DNA from 3 places in the Gellertiella sp. DMC107 genome. Region 3 is predicted to be linked to each of the others. Evidence: predicted binding sites of a transcription regulator. Region 3 holds the regulator's gene; each other region holds the start of a gene.
What was found. The regulator LexA, encoded in region 3, represses DNA repair genes until DNA is damaged. The targets are predictions, from matches to a motif close to TGTTCNNNNTGTGTTCNG.
Positions count from the first base shown of each region.

Region 1: a site for LexA is predicted at 1,456-1,473, ahead of ACT54B_RS15100 (helicase-related protein). Genes of this name have one in related genera too.
Region 2: a site for LexA is predicted at 2,322-2,339, ahead of ACT54B_RS01435 (ATP-dependent helicase). Genes of this name have one in related genera too.

Region 1 covers NZ_JBQUZZ010000004.1:261,802-266,057, reverse strand. Annotated here, with positions in the region: gene phbB (acetoacetyl-CoA reductase) at 73-798, shown strand; gene ACT54B_RS15100 (helicase-related protein) at 1,703-4,256, shown strand, end outside.
Region 2 covers NZ_JBQUZZ010000001.1:316,371-320,626, reverse strand. Annotated here, with positions in the region: gene ACT54B_RS01435 (ATP-dependent helicase) at 1-2,279, opposite strand, end outside; gene ACT54B_RS01430 (efflux RND transporter periplasmic adaptor subunit) at 2,512-3,648, shown strand; gene ACT54B_RS01425 (efflux RND transporter permease subunit) at 3,645-4,256, shown strand, end outside.
Region 3 covers NZ_JBQUZZ010000003.1:273,088-277,343, forward strand. Annotated here, with positions in the region: gene ACT54B_RS12075 (beta-galactosidase) at 1-1,270, shown strand, start outside; gene lexA (transcriptional repressor LexA) at 1,482-2,204, shown strand; gene ACT54B_RS12085 (ComEC/Rec2 family competence protein) at 2,158-4,256, opposite strand, start outside.

The sequences.
Region 1 (4,256 bases), on a different contig from region 3:
TGGCGGACCGGGTTCCTGGGAGTGCCCGGTCCGCCTCACGATCCATAAACAATCAAGAAGTGGGGGAGTGGCATGACAAGAGTGGCATTGGTAACGGGGGGAACCCGAGGAATTGGAGCTGCCATTTCCGTGGCCCTGAAGAATGCGGGATACCGCGTCGCCGCGAATTACGCCGGCAATGACGAAAAGGCCAAGGCTTTCGAGACAGAGACCGGTATCAAGGTCTTCAAGTGGGACGTGTCCCAGTATCAGGCCTGCGCCGAGGGAATTGCCCGGGTGGAGGCCGAGCTGGGCCCGATCGATATTCTCGTCAACAATGCGGGCATAACCCGCGATGCCATGTTCCATAAAATGACGCCGGAACAGTGGGGTGAGGTAATTGGTACCAATCTCACCGGCCTCTTCAACATGACTCATCCGATCTGGAACGGCATGCGGGAGCGCAGTTTCGGACGGGTGATCAATATTTCGTCCATCAACGGTCAGAAGGGCCAGATGGGCCAGGCCAACTATTCTGCGGCCAAGGCGGGCGATCTCGGTTTCACCAAGGCGCTAGCCCAGGAAGGAGCGGCCAAGGGCATTACGGTGAATGCCATCTGCCCCGGATATATCGGAACGGAGATGGTTCGCGCCATTCCGGAAAAAGTCCTCAACGAGCGTATCATTCCGCAGATACCCGTTGGCCGGCTGGGGGAGCCCGAGGAAATCGCCCGTTGCGTGGTGTTTCTGGCTTCCGACGATGCGGGCTTTATCACCGGCTCCACGATTTCGGCGAATGGCGGTCAGTTCTTCGTCTGAACACCAGAACCTGGATGCGATTGGAAGGCGGCCTTCGGGCCGCCTTTTGTCTGTCCAAAAAGGTTAATTTCACCTCCGGAGAGGCCCCGAGACGAGGCGTTATCCACCGTTTCATATGGTTAACAAATTGTTTTTACACAACATATTGCGGTGAACAAATCGGGAAACCGGCGGTGTCGTTGATTCGTCAGCGATTCGTTCCAGCGCTGTTCCAAAGGTTAATCCCGGTTTGGAACAGGCCTTCTCCGCAGTTGCCTTTTCTCCCCAAATCCGCGCGCCAAAATCTTCTGATGGTTCTCGTTTCGGCACTCTCCCCGTCCGTTAACCCTTTTGGCGCCGGAAAGGCGAATGCCATGCGACGCCGAGCGCCGAAATGGTTAGCAATAACCCGTTGCTATACTACATATTGTGGAGAACAAATAGGGAAATGAGCGAGGTAAGCGATTCGTCTGTGATTCGTTCCGTTTTTGGACAATGTGTTAACGATGCTGGCGCGAACTCCGGTTTGCACCTGAAGTCTCATAGTTAACAGTATGTTAATCATCCGTTCCCGCTCCTGCGGAAAAGGTTAACGCTCGCAGAGCCAGAACGGACCTCGACCTGGGCGTTCGAAGCCCCGTTTTGTTCGTATCGCTTCGGTCAACACAACATGTAGTAGGGAACAAACAGAGAAAGCGAAGCGGTCAGCGATTCGTCGGCGATTCGTTCAGGGGCTGTTCCATTGGTTAATCGCGGGTCGCAAACGGGCATTTGCGACGAAGCTGAGCGGTTATCGGAACTTCTTTACCCGTAACCGGCCATAAGCCCTTGTGTTTGCGTCCCGAGAGCGCCATGTGTGCTTCACCCACGCCGGTCATGCCGGCTTTCGCCTGCCTGATGGAATGACATTTTGATCAAGCAACCGATGATCCTGAGCGGTCGCGGCGTTACCGCGGTCCTCGGCCCCACCAATACGGGCAAGACCCATTATGCCATCGAGCGCATGGTTGCGCACGGCACCGGCGTAATCGGTTTGCCTCTGCGCCTGTTGGCTCGCGAGGTCTACACGCGTGTGGTGGAGCGTGTGGGTGCCCAGAATGTGGCGCTGGTTACCGGGGAAGAGAAGATCGTTCCGCCGCAGGCCCGGTTTCAGGTCTGCACAGTCGAGGCCATGCCGCGGGAAACCCGCGCTGCCTTCGTCGCGATCGACGAGGTGCAGTTGGCCGGCGATCTGGAGCGGGGGCATATTTTCACCGATCGCATCCTGCATCTGCGAGGCCGGGATGAAACCCTGCTTCTGGGTGCGGGCACCATGCGGGGCATTCTCGAGCAATTGCTTCCGGGAATCACCGTGGTGGAGCGTCCGCGCCTCTCCCAGCTTGCCTATGCGGGCTCCAAGAAGATTACCCGGCTGCCCAAGCGCAGCGCCATCGTGGCTTTCTCCGCGGAGGAAGTCTATGCCATCGCAGAGTTGATCCGTCGTCAGCGCGGCGGGGCAGCGGTCGTACTGGGGGCGCTCAGCCCCCGAACCCGCAACGCTCAGGTCGGCCTCTACCAGGATGGCGATGTCGAGTATCTGGTCGCCACCGATGCAATCGGCATGGGCCTCAATCTCGATGTGGACCACGTTGCTTTTGCGCAGGACAGAAAGTTCGACGGATACCAGTTCCGCGACCTCAATCCGGGCGAGATCGGACAGATTGCGGGCCGTGCCGGCCGGCATGTGCGCGACGGCACTTTCGGAGTGACGGGCCGAGTCGATCCCTTCGACCCGGAACTGGTCGAGCGAATCGAAACCCACCATTTCGATCCCGTTCGCGTTCTGCAATGGCGCAGCAAGGAACTGGACTTCGCATCGATAAAGGCCCTGCGGGCCAGTCTGGAAGTGGCGCCGCCGGTCCAGGGTCTGACCCGTGCTTTGCCTGCGGTGGACCAGCAGGCGCTGGAACTGCTTGCGCGATACCCGGAGATTCAGGATATTGCGACCACTCCCGAAAGGGTAGAAAAACTGTGGGAAGCATGCGCGCTGCCCGATTATCGGCGCATTACTCCTGCCCAGCATGCGGAACTCATTGCCACTCTTTATTCGGATCTTGTCCGACATGGTGCGGTCAATGAAGATTACATGGCCGAGCAGGTGCTCCGCGCCGACAGGACGGAAGGCGAGATCGACACCTTGTCGGCCCGCATTGCGCAGATACGGACTTGGACCTATGTGTCCAATCGTCCTGGATGGCTTGCCGATCCGACACACTGGCAAGAAAAGACGCGGGAAATCGAAGATCGGTTGTCCGACGCGTTACATGAGAGGTTGACGAAACGCTTTGTTGATCGCAGGACATCTGTGCTCATGAAGCGCCTGAGAGAGAATGCGATGCTGGAAGCTGAAATCAGTGTGAATGGGGATGTCTTCGTGGAAGGACATCATGTCGGACAGTTGGCCGGGTTCCGGTTTTCTCCGGTCACGGCGTCCGATGGACCCGAAGCGAAAGCCGTCCAGGCGGCCGCCCAAAGGGCGCTTGCGCTCGAATTCGAAGCGCGGGCCGCACGGCTGCACGCCTCGGGCAATGGCGACCTGGCGCTGGGTGCCGATGGCTATGTTCGTTGGCTCGGCGAGCCGGTGGCCCGTCTTTCGGCCAGCGACCATGCGATGCGCCCCCGCGTGATCGTGCTGGCGGACGAACAGCTGACCGGCCCTGCCCGCGAACATGTGGCGGCCCGAATCGAGCGCTTCGTGAATCATCACATTTCCACGGTGCTGAAGCCGCTGGACGATATTTCCCGTGCAGAAGACCTGCAGGGGCTGGCAAAGGGGCTTGCCTTCCAGCTCGTGGAAAATCTCGGTGTTCTGTTCCGTCGCGACGTGACCGAAGATGTGAAATCGCTCGATCAGGATGCCCGTGCGTCCATGCGTCGTTACGGCGTCCGCTTCGGCGCCTATCACATCTTCATGCCGGCTCTTTTGAAGCCTGCCCCGGCGGAGCTGATCACGCTTCTGTGGGCACTGGCCAATGATGGCCTGGACAAGCCCGGCTATGGCGAGCTTATCCCGGCGCTCGCGGCCGGCCGCACTTCGGTTGTCACCGACCCGGGATTCGAACGGACGTTCTACAAGCTTGCCGGCTTCCGCTTCCTCGGAAAGCGGGCCGTCCGGATCGATATTCTGGAAAGACTGGCCGATATCATCCGTCCGCTTCTGCAGTGGAAGCCCGGCACCACGCCGCGTCCCGATGGCGCCTATGACGGCCGTCGGTTTACCAGCACGCCTGCCATGCTTTCCATTCTTGGCGCCACCCCGGATGACATGGAAGAAATCCTGAAGGGCCTCGGCTATCGTGCCGATTCCGTCAGTGCCGAAGAGGCTCATGCCCACCTCGCGACTCTGGCGCCTGCCGATACAGGCGCCGGCGCTGCTGCCGAGGAGGCTGCCAGTGCGGATCTGTCTTCGGAAGAGGCGCCTGCTGCCTCCGAATCCGAAG
Region 2 (4,256 bases), on a different contig from region 3:
CCGCGTGGACCGCTCTCGCCATAGCCGATCCGCTCGACCTGATGGCCGGACCGGGTGCCCCAGTTCTCGCGGGTCGAGGCGTTGGCATTCTGCTGGGCCCGCTTCCAGCCCGGGGAATTGTAGGAGTTGGCGAAGGGATCGGCCCGGTCGAACCGGGACTGGCCATAGCCGCCGCGTCCGCCATAGCCGCCATAGGAGGTTTCGGATTCCGCCACGTCCACATGGGCGGGGGGAAGTTCGTCGAGGAAGCGGGAGGGCAGGGTCGATTGCCACAGGCCGTGGATGCGCCGGTTGGAGACGAACCAGATATGGCAGCGGCGCTTGGCGCGGGTAATGCCCACATAGGCAAGCCGCCGCTCTTCCTCGAGACCGGAGCGCCCGCCTTCATCCAGCGCCCGCTGGTGGGGGAAGAGGCCTTCTTCCCAGCCCGGCAGGAAGACGGTCTCGAATTCCAGGCCCTTGGCGGAATGCAGCGTCATGATCGAGACGGCGTCGAGATCCTCGTTCTGCTCGGCATCCATGACGAGCGCCACGTGCTCCAGAAAGCCGCGCAGGCTCTCGAAGGCTTCCATCGAGCGGATGAGTTCCTTCAGGTTTTCCAGACGGCCCGGGGCTTCGGCTGATTTATCCGCCTGCCACATGGCGGTATAGCCGCTTTCGTCGAGAATCTGTTCGGCCAGCTGCGTGTGCGGCGTGTTTTCCAGAAGACCCTGCCAGCGGCGGAAATCGGTGACGACGTCGAACAGAGCCTTGCGGGCCTTCGGTTTCAGTTCGTCCGTTTCGATGATGTCGGCCGCCGCCTGCAGCATGGGAATGTCGCGGGCACGGGCATAGTCGTGCAGGTTGCGGACGGTCGTGTCGCCGAGCCCCCGCTTCGGCGTGTTGACGATCCGCTCGAAGGCGAGATCGTCTGCGGGCTGGCAGACGAGGCGGAAATAGGCCATGGCGTCGCGGATTTCGAGCCGTTCGTAGAAGCGCGGGCCGCCGATGACGCGGTAGTTCAGACCGAGCGTCACGAAACGGTCTTCGAATTCACGCATCTGGAAGGAGGCGCGCACGAGGATCGCCATATGGTTCAGCGGATGCTTCTTGCGCTGAAGCTGCTCGATTTCCTCGCCGACGGCGCGGGCTTCCTCTTCGGAATCCCAGGCCGCGTGAACGATGACCTTCTCGTCATCCGGGTCGGTGCGTTCCGTGAACAGTGTCTTGCCGAGACGGCCCTCGTTGTGAGCGATCAGGTGGCCAGCGGCACCCAGAATATGCTCGGTGGAGCGGTAATTCCGCTCCAGCTTGATGACCTTGGCGCCCGGAAAGTCTTTCTCGAAGCGCAGGATATTATCCACCTCGGCGCCGCGCCATCCATAGATGGACTGGTCGTCGTCGCCGACGCAGCAGACATTCTGCGGCTCGCCTTTCGGGCGCTGGGCGAGAAGGCGCAACCACATGTACTGCGCGGTATTTGTGTCCTGATACTCGTCGACGAGGATGTAGCGGAACTTCTGGTGATAGTCCTTCAGGATGTCAGGATTCTTGCGGAAGATCGCGATGGGATGCAGCAGCAGGTCGCCGAAGTCGCAGGCATTCAGGGTCTTCAGGCGGTTCTGGTAGGCGGCGTAGAGCTCGCGGCCCTTGCCGTTCCCGAAGGAACGCGCATCGCCTTCCGGAATGTCGGCGGGCAGCAATCCCTTGTTCTTCCAGCCGTCGATCATGCCGGCAAACTGGCGGGCGGGCCAGCGCTTGTCGTCCAGACCTTCCGCCTGGATCAGCTGCTTGATCAGGCGAATGACGTCGTCCGTATCGAGGATGGTAAAATCGGACCGCAGGCCTGCAAGCTCGGCATGGCGGCGCAGAAGCTTCACGCCGATCGAGTGGAATGTGCCAAGCCACGGCATGCCTTCCACCGCATGGCCGGCCAGAACGCCGATGCGCTCCTTCATCTCGCGGGCGGCCTTGTTGGTGAAGGTGACGGCGAGGATCTGGCTCGGCCAGGCGCGGCCGGTGGCCAGAATATGCGCGATGCGGGTGGTGAGCACCCGGGTCTTGCCGGTGCCGGCGCCGGCGAGAACCAGCACGGGACCATCGACGCTTTCCACTGCTTCGCGCTGTTCCGGGTTCAGCGTCACCAGGTAGTCAGGCGTCGCCTGGCTGGCCCCGCGGGCAGCCAGCGCCCGCGCTGCAATGCCCGAAGGCTGCGGCGCGGATTGCGGCTGCACAGGCTTGACCGGCTGTGGCGCCTGATCCTCATCGAAGAACGGAATGTCGTCGTATATATTTGTCATCAGCTGTAATGTAGCGATTATCCGGGGAAAGGCCAGAATCAATGTTCGCCTTTCATTCTACCGGATGGCCTACAGGCTTTGAGGCGTAAGTCAACAAACCTTACCAAATCTTCATCTCGCGGCATGCGGTATCGGCTTGCCCGTTCGAGCAAAAAAACCATATTGAAACGAACATTGCCGGGAGCAGGCGACCTCCGTCGCCGTTCTCCCGCTTCTTCTGCCGGAGCCACGAATGAGACTTGCTAAGCAACTGGGCTTGAGCCTCGGGGTGCTTGTCGCCGGGGCGGCCATCGCCGTCTGGTTTACCCCGGAGGGGGCCGCCCTTCTGGCGCGCGCCAGCGGAAAGCCCGCGGAGAGGACGGCGGCTGCCGGGGCGCAGGGACAGAGCGGTGCGGGTGGCGGGCCTGGCCGGCGTGCAGACGGACCGCCGCTGGTGGTGGTCGTGTCCGTAACCGACGGCGTGGCCAATGCCCGTCTCGATGCCATCGGCACCGGAGAGGCGCTGAATTCTGTCACCGTGATGCCGCAGGGTTCGGGCGTGGTGACGCAGCTGAACGTCAAGCCCGGCGATGCGGTCAAGGCCGGGCAGCTGCTCGGCCAGCTCGACAACCAGTCCGAGCTCCTGGCGCGCGACAAGGCGGCGGTGACGCTCAAGGGCTCTCTGGAAACCAAGAAGACCTATGAAGGCTCCAATGCCTCCATCACACGGCTGCAACAGTTCACGGCGGGCGTGACGGCGGAAGAAGCCCAGCTGGAGCTGAACATTGCCGAAGCCGATCTGAAAAAGCGGGATATCGTGGCGCCAGCGGATGGGGTTGCCGGGATCGTCCAGGTCAGTCTGGGAGCCTATGTCACGCCGTCGACCCCAATCGTGGTGCTGGATGACCGTTCGTCATTGCTCGTCGATTTCTACGTCCCGGAACATTTCGTATCCTATCTCAAGGCCGGCATGGCGCTCGAAGCCCGGACGATTGCCTTTCCCGGCGAAGTATTCGAGGGCGTGATCGCGGCCGTCGACAACCAGATGGACGCGGTCAGCCGCACCATCCGGGTGCGGGCGAAAATCGGCAACGGGGATGACCGGCTCCGGGGCGGCATGTCCTTTACCGTCACTCTTCGCTTCGCGGGGGAACACTATCCGGCCGTCGATCCGCTGGCCGTGCAATGGGATGCCGAAGGGGCGTATGTCTGGCGTCTCGCGGAGGGCGACAAGGCGGAGAAGGTGCGCGGCGCCGTCGTCCAGCGCGATGCGGACCGGGTGCTTTTCAAGGGTGACATCAAGACCGGCGACCGGCTGGTGACGGAGGGCGTCCAACGCCTGCGTCCCGGCATGGAGGTCAAGGTCGACAAGCCGGGAGCGGGCGCATGAGCGGCGCCGGCGAGGACCTGACGGCGACCGATCCGGTTGCGGAAACCGCCGCTGCCGCCGCTGAACCGGCCGGAGCGACGGATACGTTCACTGCTCTCTTCATCCGCCGGCCGGTGCTGGCGCTGGTGTTCAACGCGCTGATCGTGGTGGCCGGCCTTGCCGCCTATCTCGGGATCGAGGTGCGCGAGCTGCCCGATGTCGACAGGCCCGTGATCACCGTCAACACCTCGTTCAGCGGCGCTTCGCCCGAAACGGTCGACGAGCGGCTGAGCCGGGTGGTGGAAAGCGCGGTGTCGCGTGTTTCCGGACTGAAGTCGATTTCGTCCTCCTCCTCCTACGGCTCAAGCCGTGTCACACTCGAATTCGTCTCGGGCACGGATATCAATGTCGCCTCGACGGATGTGCGCAATGCGCTGTCCCGGGTCACGGGCCAATTGCCCGAGGAGGCGGACGAGCCGCAGGTGGTCAAGGCGGACGCCGACAGCCAGCCTGTCATGCGGCTTGCGATCACCTCCGATACGCTCGGCATGGACGATCTCACGCAGCTTGTGGAAGACGAGATTTCCGATCGACTTGCCGCCGTTCAGGGTGTTGCCGATGTGGAAACC
Region 3 (4,256 bases):
TATTCGCGCCGGATCGCCCGGTCGGCCAGTGACGCATAATTTCATGTCGCACAACATCGACTTCGATCATTTCAAACTCTCGGCGGACCTCGATGTCGCCTCGTGGGACGTTTATCCGATGGGCGGGTTGATCAATGGGCGCCTCTCCAATGCGGAAAAGGAACGGAGGCTGCGCACCGGCGATCCCGACCAGGTCGCCTTCAACCACGATCTTTATCGCGCCACCGGAAAAGGCCGCGTGTGGGTGATGGAACAGCAGCCCGGCCCCGTGAACTGGGCCGCGCATAACCAGTCGCCCGACGATGGAATGGTGCGCTTGTGGACATGGCTCGCCTATGCGCATGGGGTGGATATGGTGGCGTATTTCCGCTGGCGTCAGGCCCCCTTTGCGCAGGAACAGTTTCATGCCGGCCTGCTGCTGCCGGATTCGACCCCGGATCAGGCCTTTCATGAAACCGCCCTCGTGGCAGCCGAGCGAAAATGCCTGCCTGCCGCGCAGACCAAGGCGAAGGCGTCTGTTGCCCTTCTCATGGATTACGAATCGCGATGGGCGAGCCGGGCACTTCCGCAAGGAAGAACCTATTCCGCGTCCGCGCTTTGCCTGGACTGGTATGCAGCCCTTTCCCGCCATGGCGTGGATGTGGACATTATCAATCAGTCCAGCGATGTCTCGGATTACCGGCTGGTGCTGTGTCCGGATCTGCTGATCGCCGATCCCGGCTTCATCGCTCGCCTCCAGGCTTCCGGGGCGAAGGTGCTGTTCGGCCCCCGCTCCGGCAGCAAGACAGGAGACATGCACATTCCGGACGGACTTCCCCCGGGGCCGCTCCGCGATCTTCTCTCCCTGAAGGTGGTTCGTGTGGAAAGCCTGCCCTCGGCTCTCGGTGAACCCGTGCTTTTCGGCAATCGACAGTTCGCTGCCGGTACCTGGCGGGAAACTATCGAAACGGACGAGCCGGTCTTGGCTACGTTCCAGGGACCCTATCGTACCGGAGCGCCCGCCATCGTCGGAAATGACAAGGCCCGCTATCTCGCGACGATCCCCACGCCCGATTTCCTTCACGCTCTGATGCGCGACTCACTGGACTGGGCGGGTGTCGCATGGATGCCGGATCTTGGCGACATCCGGATTGTCCGGCGGGGCGAGCTGAGCTTCGCGTTCAATTTCGGGAGCGAGACCACGGATCTGGAGCTGCCGGCGAAGGCGGATATTCTCGTGGGCGAAAAGGCAATTGCGCCCTGCGGTGTCACCATATGGAGACAAGGCTGAAACGCCGCATGAGCCGGATTTGAGCCGCTCGTTCCACCCGTCCGGGGCCTTATCGGGACCCGGGCGGTGGCGCTTTCTCACCCTTGGGGAAACATATAAAAATTTCATCGATCCTTTGCTGGCTTTAATCGAATATTTGCCACTTGCGGAACACAAATGGAACATATAGGGTCCGTTCTGGATTTGTTTCACGATTCTGGGGATTGGCGAGATGCTGACGCGCAAACAACAGGAATTGCTGCTCTTCATTCACGAGCGAATGAAGGAGTCGGGTATTCCGCCTTCTTTCGATGAGATGAAGGATGCCTTGGACCTTGCATCGAAGTCCGGGATTCATCGGCTGATCACGGCCCTGGAAGAGCGCGGCTTCATTCGCCGCCTGCCCAACCGGGCCCGGGCGCTCGAGGTCATCAAACTGCCGGAGGCCTATACGCCCAGCTTGCAGCCGCGCCGCGGCTTTTCGCCGAGCGTGATCGAAGGCAGTCTCGGAAAACCGCAGCCAGCTCCCGCTCCGGCAAAGCCCGCCCCCGCTCCTGCCAATGATGCGACGACGGTTGCAGTGCCGGTCATGGGCCGTATCGCCGCCGGTGTCCCGATCTCGGCGATCCAGAACAACACGCACGAGATTTCCGTGCCAGTGGAGATGCTGGCGAGCGGCGACCATTATGCGCTGGAAGTCAAGGGCGACTCGATGATCGATGCCGGTATCCTGGATGGAGACACGGTGATCATTCGCAATACCGCCAGTGCGACCCCCGGCGATATTGTCGTGGCGCTGGTTGATGACGAGGAAGCGACTCTGAAGCGGTTTCGGCGCAAAGGCGCGTCCATCGCGCTCGAAGCGGCGAATCCCGCCTATGAAACGCGCATTTTCGCGGCCGATCGGGTCAAGGTTCAGGGAAAACTGGTCGGCCTGATTCGTCGCTATCACTAGGCAGGACTGCCAGGGGTCGGTTCGAGCCTGCGTTAGGCTCCGCACCTGTGAGGAGCCGCTGCAGGGTCTCGGGGACGGGATTCCTTGGGCCTCCGGTGTGCCAGTCATAGGTTCTGTTGGCGAGCCAGGGTCGGTCGAGACGCGTATAGGACGGTTTGATCACGACTGCCCCCGTAGCCTCGTCGAAGCGGATTTCCTCTGAACCGGTCATGCGGAGAGTATCTCGGCTGATCAGCAGCGCGCCCGAGCGGCATTCCGTGAAACCTCTTCCGGTTCTGGCCACAACGATATCCGCAAGATCACAGGCAATGCCCGTATAGATGCTGTTGACGACAAGCGCGACGGTATGGTCTGCCGCCTTTCCAATGCACCAGGATCGATCCTTGCAGGCAAAGCGCTGCCCGGAGAGCAGGTCGATTGTGGTTGCCAGCAGACCGCGTTCAACGATCTCTTCCGTATCCGTCAAGGGCCGATAGCGGTCATCCGGTTGGTCCTTCCGGCCTGCACTGTCGGGTTCGACCGTCAGGGGTGGCATGACGTCGCCCAGACCATATAGTCTTTGCCACTGGTCCGTAACAAAGGATTGGCCTGAGGGATCCGCAGTCCAGAGGCGTCCGGACGAGACAAAGGCGGCCACCTCTCCCCCTTCGTGCAGAACAAGGTCAGGCGGTTTTTCACGGGGCTCCAAAGCATAGAGAAATCCGGCTGCGAGCAGAATCACAAGTCCCGAGATCCTCAGCGGGGTACGCAGGAGGCATAAAATCAGAAATCCTGAGCCGGCACATAAAAATGCCGAAGCGGGAATCGGGAGCACCGTAAGTTCGCCGCCGATTGCCGCCACCTTATTCCCGACGGCAATTACAGCGCCCAGTCCAAGCCCCATAAGCTTCAGGGGCACGACATCCAGTCCTACAGGCATGAGCAGCATGGCTGCCAACGCCATGGGCATGACCAGCATATCGAGAAGGGGGGCCGCCAGCATGTTGGCGAGGAAGCCTTGCAGCGGGAAACGCTGGAAATGGGCCATGGAGAAAATGGCCGTGGACAGACCGCCCACAAGCGCCGTCGCGGCGATCCCGGTCAATAGCCGGGCCCCGCGGCCGACGGCACTGAGCACAGGATGGCGGGACTTCGGCCTCTGGGGCTTCCCCCACCTCGCCCAGGCTTCGTACACGGCTATCAATCCGATCGTACCGGAAAAGGAAAGCTGAAAACTGGCCGACAACCCGGCGGACGGGCTTTGGATCAGGATGATCCAGGCGGTCAAGGCAACGGTGCGCTGGCTGATGGCCGGACGATCCGCCAGGACCGCGCCGAGAGAGAGCAGCATCATCAGAAAGGCACGCTCCGCCGAAACGGCAAAGCCGGACAGAAGATAGTAGCTGCCCGTCCCGATCACGGCGCCCACCGCCGCCAGTTTCTTGCCCGAATAGGCATGACTGAAGCCGAGGGAAAGACTGAAGACCGAGCGGAGCCCGATAAAGAACACGGCGGCCGCCAGCACCATATTCATCCCGGAAATGGCGATGATATGGGCCAGACCGGATTTCCGGAGCGTTTCGACCGTATCGCGGGAAATCGCCCGCTGCTCGTTGGTTATCAAGGCAGCCGCCAGGGCCCCCTCGTCTCCGCCAATGGTTCGGCGGATGTGTTCTCCAATGGACGAACGAGCCCGGGCGATGCGGAGGAAGACCCTGTCCGCCGGGGACGCTGCCGCCGGTGGCGGCCCCTGCATCCTCGCTGGTGCTCCGTAGAAAAAGCCGCTCGCGCCGGTTCCCGAGAAATAGGCGGCGAAAGAGAAATCCATGGCACCGGGTGCGGCCGGCCCAGAGGGAGGCGAAAGACGCGCCCGACCGACGAGAATTTCACCCGCTTCGAAGGGAGCGGGTTGACGGGCGGTCAGCGCGATTTCGTGTGGCGGTCTCCGCAACTGCGGCGACCGGGTCGAGATCACCGCCAATCGATAACGCCATTGCCTTTCGCCACTCGCTTCCCGATCGAGGATGCGGGCTGTTACGACAGTCGTCACCGGCTGGTCCAAGAGGATGGTCG